Regions from separate parts of the Streptomyces sp. Ag109_O5-10 genome, predicted to be linked through region 3. Evidence: riboswitches for the same ligand, from Rfam matches in the RefSeq annotation. Region 3 holds a riboswitch; each other region holds the start of a gene.
The links. A riboswitch is a leader RNA that binds a small molecule or an ion and turns the genes downstream of it on or off. The one in region 3 is predicted to bind S-adenosylmethionine.
Positions count from the first base shown of each region.

Region 1: it holds a riboswitch for S-adenosylmethionine, as region 3 does, so the genes downstream of both, thrC (threonine synthase) here and BLW82_RS37045 (amino acid ABC transporter permease) in region 3, are expected to answer to the same signal.
Region 2: it holds a riboswitch for S-adenosylmethionine, as region 3 does, so the genes downstream of both, BLW82_RS46415 (putative leader peptide) here and BLW82_RS37045 (amino acid ABC transporter permease) in region 3, are expected to answer to the same signal.

Region 1 covers NZ_FNTQ01000001.1:5,116,781-5,119,039, reverse strand. Annotated here, with positions in the region: gene thrC (threonine synthase) at 51-1,334, opposite strand; SAM riboswitch class I at 1,353-1,506, opposite strand; gene BLW82_RS23465 (glucosyl-3-phosphoglycerate synthase) at 1,664-2,259, shown strand, end outside.
Region 2 covers NZ_FNTQ01000001.1:8,846,596-8,848,854, forward strand. Annotated here, with positions in the region: gene BLW82_RS40315 (ABC transporter substrate-binding protein) at 1-928, opposite strand, end outside; gene BLW82_RS46415 (putative leader peptide) at 1,149-1,265, opposite strand; SAM riboswitch class IV at 1,300-1,413, opposite strand; gene BLW82_RS40320 (MFS transporter) at 1,754-2,259, shown strand, end outside.
Region 3 covers NZ_FNTQ01000001.1:8,124,908-8,127,166, forward strand. Annotated here, with positions in the region: gene BLW82_RS37040 (glutathione S-transferase C-terminal domain-containing protein) at 1-663, shown strand, start outside; SAM riboswitch class IV at 741-864, shown strand; gene BLW82_RS37045 (amino acid ABC transporter permease) at 1,255-2,238, shown strand; gene BLW82_RS37050 (amino acid ABC transporter ATP-binding protein) at 2,235-2,259, shown strand, end outside.

The DNA.
Region 1 (2,259 bases), 3.0 Mb from region 3:
CCTCCGGTCCGGGCGGCCCCTCCGGGCGGCGCCCCTATTTCTCGGGGGACTCAGGCGAGCCCGGCCTCGTGGAAAGACTCCAGACTCGGGCGAATGGTCGCGGTGAGTCCGGTTCCCGCCACCGCGTCCAGCGTCTTGAGTCCATCACCGGTGTTGAGTACAACGACCGACTTGGCCGGATCAATCAACCCATTCTCAATGAGCTTTTTGGTGACTCCAACCGTCACTCCGCCGGCGGTTTCCGCGAAGATTCCCTCGGTCCGCGCGAGCAGCTTGATGGCGTCGACGACCTGCTCGTCGGTGACGTCCTCCACCGCACCGCCGGTGCGCCGCGCGATGTCGAGGACGTACGGCCCGTCGGCCGGGTTGCCGATGGCGAGGGACTTGGCGATGGTGTTCGGCTTCTGCGGGCGGACCACGTCGTGGCCCTCCTTGTAGGCCACCGACACCGGCGAGCACCCCTCGGCCTGGGCGCCGAAGATCTTGTACGGCTTGTCCTCGACCAGACCGAGCTTGATCAGCTCCTGCAGCCCCTTGTCGATCTTCGTGAGCTGCGAGCCCGAGGCGATCGGGACGACCAGCTGGTCCGGGATCTCCCAGCCGAGCTGCTCGCAGATCTCGTACGCCAGGGTCTTGGAGCCCTCCGCGTAGTACGGCCGCAGGTTGACGTTGACGAAGCCCCAGCCCTCGCCCGCCGGGTCGCCGATCAGCTCGGAGCAGAACCGGTTCACGTCGTCGTAGTTGCCCTCGATGCCGACGAGTTCGCCGCCGTAGATCGCGGCCATGACGACCTTGCCCTGCTCCAGGTCGTGCGGGATGAACACGCAGGAGCGGAGGCCGGCCCGGGCGGCGGCGGCACCGACGGCGCCGGCCAGGTTGCCGGTGGAGGAGCAGGAGAGGGTGGTGTAGCCGAAGGCGCGGGCGGCCTCGACGGCCTGGGCGACGACGCGGTCCTTGAAGGAGTGCGTCGGGTTGCCGGAGTCGTCCTTCACGTACAGCCCGCCGGTGACCCCCAGCTCCCTGGCCAGGTTGTCCGCCTTGACGAGCTTGGTCCAGCCGGGGTTGATGTTCGGCTTGGTCGCCACGTCCGCGGGGACGGGCAGCAGCGGCGCGTAGCGCCAGATGTTCGCGGGACCCGCTTCGATCCGCTTGCGGAGCTCCTCGGTGTCATAGGCCGAGAAGTCGTACGCGATCTCCAGCGGGCCGAAACACTCCTCGCAGGCGAACACCGGGCCGAGGGGCACCCGGTGACCGCACTCGCGGCAGCTCAGGGCAGCGGCGGGACCGAGATCGACGGTGGAGTCCGTGGTGCTTGCAACAGTCTGCACAGCCATGTGAGGCGAGGCCCTTTCTCCTCATCTTCCTCACGACGCATCTCGTCGTGAGACGGATTTGGCACCTTCCCTAGCCGGGAGCCTCGCGGTGATCGACAGCGATCTACGAGTACCGACTGGAGGGTTGCCGGGGCTTCAACGGGCCGTTTCCCTCTGCCCCTCTGGATGAGCGGTATGCGGTTGTCAACGCCGGGTGCACCCAGGACATGCGATGGTCATCGGCGTTGTTCAAGACTGTAACCGAAGGCCAGGACAGTTGAGAGAGTCGTCCGTACCGCGAGATGGATCACACGTCGTCGTGTGGCCGTGACAGTGAGGAGCCGCTGACCGTGCTGGAAGAAGTCGAGCGCTGGCTGGCCACCCGCTCCTGGTCCGTAACCGATCGTCCCCTGCACCGGATCATGGCCGCCAAAAGGTCCTCCGGGCAGACGGTCAGCGTCGTGCTGCCCGCGCTCAACGAGGAGGAGACCGTCGGCGACATCGTCGCGATCATCCGCCACGACCTGATGCAGCAGGTGCCGCTCGTCGACGAGATCGTGGTCGTCGACTCCGGCTCCACCGACCGTACGGCGGCCGTCGCCGCGGCCGCCGGCGCCCGCGTCGTGCACCGCGACGCGATCCTGCCCCGCATCCCCGCCGTCCCCGGCAAGGGCGAGGTCCTCTGGCGCTCCCTCCTGGTCACCACCGGGGACATCGTGTGCTTCGTCGACGCCGACCTGCGGGAGTTCTCCTCCGACTTCGTCACCGGCATCGTCGGCCCGCTCCTCACCGAGCCGGGCGTGGACCTCGTCAAGGCGATGTACGACCGCCCGCTCGGCGGCGCCGCCGGGCAGGGCGGCCGGGTCACCGAGCTGATGGCCCGCCCGCTGCTGAACATGCACTGGCCGCAGCTGGCGGGCTTCGTCCAGCCGCTCGGCGGCGAGTA
Region 2 (2,259 bases), 720 kb from region 3:
CCTTCAGCAGCGGCCGCGCGTTGTTGAGCCCGAGGCCGAACACCACACCGGGGTTGGCACGGCTCTGCAGGGTGACCTGGCCGCCCTTGAGCGCCGCCTCGTTGGCCTTGCCGACGCTGCTGATCGCGTCCACCTGCCCGGACTGGAGACTGCCGGCCCGCACCCCCGCCTCGGGCACGACCTTGAACACCAGCTTGTCCAGGTAGGCCTCGCCCTTCTTCGACCACAGCGAGGAACCCCAGTCGTACCCGGTGCGCCTGCCCAGGGTGACCGACTGGTTCTGCACGTACTGCTTGAGCACGAACGGGCCGGACCCGACCACCCCGTCGCTGCACTTCTGCTGCGGGCTCTTCTTGACGCTCGCCGAGGACTCGATGCCCAGCGAGTGGGTCGAAGTCGCCTGGAGGAACTGGGCGTTGGGCTGCTTGAAGGTCACCTTGACGGTGAGCGGGTCGACCACGGCGGTGCTCTTGACGCCGCTCAGGTAGCCCTCGGCGAGGGTGCCCAGGGCACCGAGCTGCGGCACCGCGTCGAAGTTGTCCTTGACCACCTGGGCGGTCAGCTTGGATCCGTCGCTGAAGGTGACGCCGGACCGCAGGTGGAACGTGAACGTGGTCGCGTCGGTGCTGATGTCCCAGCTCTTGGCGAGCCACGGCACGATCTTTCCGGTCTTCGGGTCCTGGTCGGTGAGCGAGTCCACGATCTGGCGCACCGAGTAGATCGTGTCGTTGCTGCCGACCTGCTGCGGGTCCACGCAGCCCGCGTCGGAGCCCACCGCGAAGGTCAGGGTGCCGCCGGACTTCGCCCGGCCGCTTCCGCCGCCGGAGCCGTCGTCGCCCGAACCGCACGCGGTCAGCAGGACGCTGGTGGTCAGGAGCGCGGCCAGGGGCGCCCATCGGGAGGGTCTGAAATCCGGAAGTGCAGTCACGGAGGGCTTTCTCCTACTCGTGTCACCGAGGCACTACCGCGCACGGATGCGCGCAGGCATGACGGTGTGCGCGGCCCGGGCGGATCGACTCCGGCCGGGGATGCGCTGTGCAGACAGGGGGTTGGCATGCGGACGGCACCGGGAACCGGTGGCCCAGGGGGAAGGACGGCGCGAAGGTGGCGGGCCGGTGACGGATGTCAGCCGGCGGCGGCCTGGCCGGTCAGGCCCGACAGAGGCAGCTGGTCGAGCGCTTCAGATCGATGTGGCGCCGGCGCGAGAGCCGGGAGTACGCCGTGGCGTCGGCGGGGGAGGCAGCGGAGTCATCGCTGTGCAGCATGCCGGACCTCCCCGTCTCCGGCCCCGGTCACGGGGCCACGCGCTTGCGGGAGTCATCGGTGACCCCGCCGGGCTTTCACCTGGAGCACCCCACCGCGCGGGAGGGTTGCCGGTCAGCGAGCCAGGGCTTGACGCTGACACTCAATGCCGTTGGTGATGCTACGGATCGATTTTGTCGTACGTCAATGCCGCGACGTGACGCCCTGTCCGGAGAGCGGGGTCGTCTCATGTGCCGGGACGGATGGTGGACGCACCTTGTTCCGTGTGCTTTGATCCGGCCATGGAGACCGCAGGTCAGGCACGCACGGTGCTGCTCGACCCGTTCTGGTCGGGCCGTCGTGCCGACCAGTTCGACCAGACCTGTCGCTGACCACTCGCTCCCTTCGCGTCCGCCTCCGCCGCGCCGCGTCCCCTGCTGGGCCCGGACCGGCGTCGCAAGCGTCCCGCGACGCGTCCGCGTCCAGGCCCCGCCCGCTCGGAAAGAGCCGCATGGTCGTCAACAGCACTGCCCCGAAGGGGGTGTTCGCCGCCCTGCGGGTCCGTGACTACCGGATCTACTGGAGCACGGGCCTGGTGTCCGACATCGGCAGCGCCCTGCAGGGTGTCGCGCTGGACTGGTTCGTCCTGACGCTCACCCACAGCGGTACCGCGCTCGGCTGGGTCGCCGGACTCCAGTTCGCCCCGGTGCTGCTGATCGGCCTGTGGGGCGGGGTCGTCGCCGACCGGTACGACCGCCGGACCCTGCTGCTGTGGACCCAGCCGCTGTACGCGGTCCAGGCACTGGTCCTGACGGTCATCGTGTTCTCCGGCCATGCCGCCCTGTGGCTGCTGTACGTCCTGTCCTTCGCGCTCGGCTGCGTGTTCACGGTGGAGAACCCGGCACGCCTGTCCTTCGTCACCGAGCTGGTCGGCCGGGCGCTCATCCCGAAGGCGGCGGGCCTGAACATCCTGTCCCTGAACGCCGCGCGGCTGATCGGCCCGGCGATCGCCGGTGT
Region 3 (2,259 bases):
GCCGTCCCGGACTGTCCCGACGGCAGCCACGCGGTGCTGCGCCCGCTGTACGAGGCCAGCGCGCACCGCTACTCGGGACCGGCCCTCGCGCCGGTGTTCAGCGACGGCTGGTCCGGCAGGATCGTCAGCACCCACAGCCGGGACATCCTGCGCGACCTGGACCAGCACTTCGGTGACGGCGTCGCCCGGCTCTACCCGTGCGGAGCCGAGGCCGAGATCGAGGCCGTCGAGCGGCTGTGCACCGAGGACATCGAGCAGGCCGCACAGCGGGCCGGGCGCGCGGGCGGCGACCCGGAGGCATTGGAGGTGCTGCTCTCGGCCCTGGACGAACTGGAGCGCAGGCTGACCGGGGTGGAGTTCCTGGTCGGCGGCCGACTCACGGCCGCCGACATCGAGTTGTGGGTCACCCTGGTGCAACTCGACACCGTGCACCGCAACCACCTGGACGCCGCCGCGGTGCACGCCGTCGCCGGCCACCCGGTGCTGTGGGCCTACGCCCGCCGGCTGGCCGCCCATCCGGCCTTCGGCGGCCACCTCGACCTCGACGGCATCGCCCGCCGCCACCACGGCCGTTGCCAGGGCCTGGAAGCCGCCGGCGCGGCCGTCCAGATCCTGGACTGGGCGGGCCACGCGGCCGACGCACCCCGCGGTCCGCGCAGGTGAGAGCCGCCCGAACCGTTTCGCCAGTCGGACAGGCGTTGACAATCGTTCGGGCAACTGCGTTACTTGCGGACCAGAACGGTCATGAGCGTCAGCGTCAAGCCCTGGCTTGCTGACCGGCAACCCTCGCACCGCGGTGGGGTGCCCCAGGTGACGACCGGACCGACGACGTTTCGGCAAGCGACGATTCGGTAAGCGCGAGTGCCCTTCGGGGCCGGCACGACACAGTGACAGGTGACGGACATGTACGCAGCCCCCAGGACGGCCCAGCGCCGCGCCGAGGGCTGCGTACGCCCGTACCCGAGCCCGCTCGTCGCCGACCGAGCCGTCGACCTGCTCCGTGTCAACAGCGCCCTGTGTAGCGCGTGTACCGCACCGGGCTGTGCCCGCTGTCGGGTCTGACCAGGCTTTTCCCCCGGTTCCCCGCAGCCTCGCACCCCAGCGTCCCCGTCGAAACACCGGCCGTCCGGTGTGCCGCCGTCCGCCCAGCCCCGTGCCCCGCGCGCCCCCGCGCACCGCGCCGTGCCCGAACACGGACCGGTGCGCGGCCCCCGCCGCGGGACACGTGGGTGTCCGACTCCGCCGGAGCCCGCCATGAGTGAACCCCCAGGCGCCACGATCGCCGCCCCCGAGGCACCGCCCGCCGCCGACGAACCGTCACCATCCCTCACCGCACAGCGCGTTCAGCCGCTGCGCAGGCCGGGACGGTGGATCGCCACCGCCGTCGTCCTGGTCCTGGCCGCCCAGTTCGTGCACGGACTGGTGACCAACCCCTTCTACCAGTGGGACCGCTGGAGCTACTGGTTCCTGCGGCCGACCATCCTCGACGGACTGGTCATCACCCTCGAAGTCACCGCCTACAGCGCGGTGCTGGGTCTGCTCGGGGGCATCCTGCTCGCCCTGGCCCGGCTCTCGAAGAGCCCCGTGCTGCGCGCGGTCAGCTGGACCTACGTATGGGCGCTGCGCTCCATACCGCTCATCGTTGTCCTGCTCTTCCTCTACAACTTCAGCGCCCTGTACAAGACGTTGAGCGTCGGCGTCCCCTTCGGGCCCGCCTTCTTCTCCTTCGACGAGTCGAAGCTCGCCACCGACATGGTGGTCGCCGTCATCGGCCTGAGCCTCAACGAGGCCGCCTACGCGGCCGAGGTGGTCCGCGGCGGCATCCTCTCCGTGGACCAGGGCCAGCACGAGGCCGCCGCCGCGCTCGGCCTGCCCAAGGGCTACCAGTTCCGGAAGATCGTGTTCCCGCAGGCGCTCAGGTCCATCACCCCGAACTACGTCAACCAGCTGATCGGCCTGATCAAGAGCACCTCGCTGGTCTTCTACGTCTCGCTGCTCGACCTGTTCGGCTCCGCGCAGAGCATGGGCTCCACCTACCCCGGCGACATCGTGCCGCTCCTCCTGGTGGTGACCGTCTGGTACCTGATCCTGACCAGCGTCGTCTCCGTGATCCAGTTCTACGTCGAGCGGTACTACGCCCGCGGCGCCACCCGCACGCTGCCCCCGACTCCCCTCCAGAAGCTGCGCACCGGCCTTACCGACCTGCGCGCCCGCATCCGCCGGGAGGCCGCGGTATGACCATCACCGACAGCGTGGAGA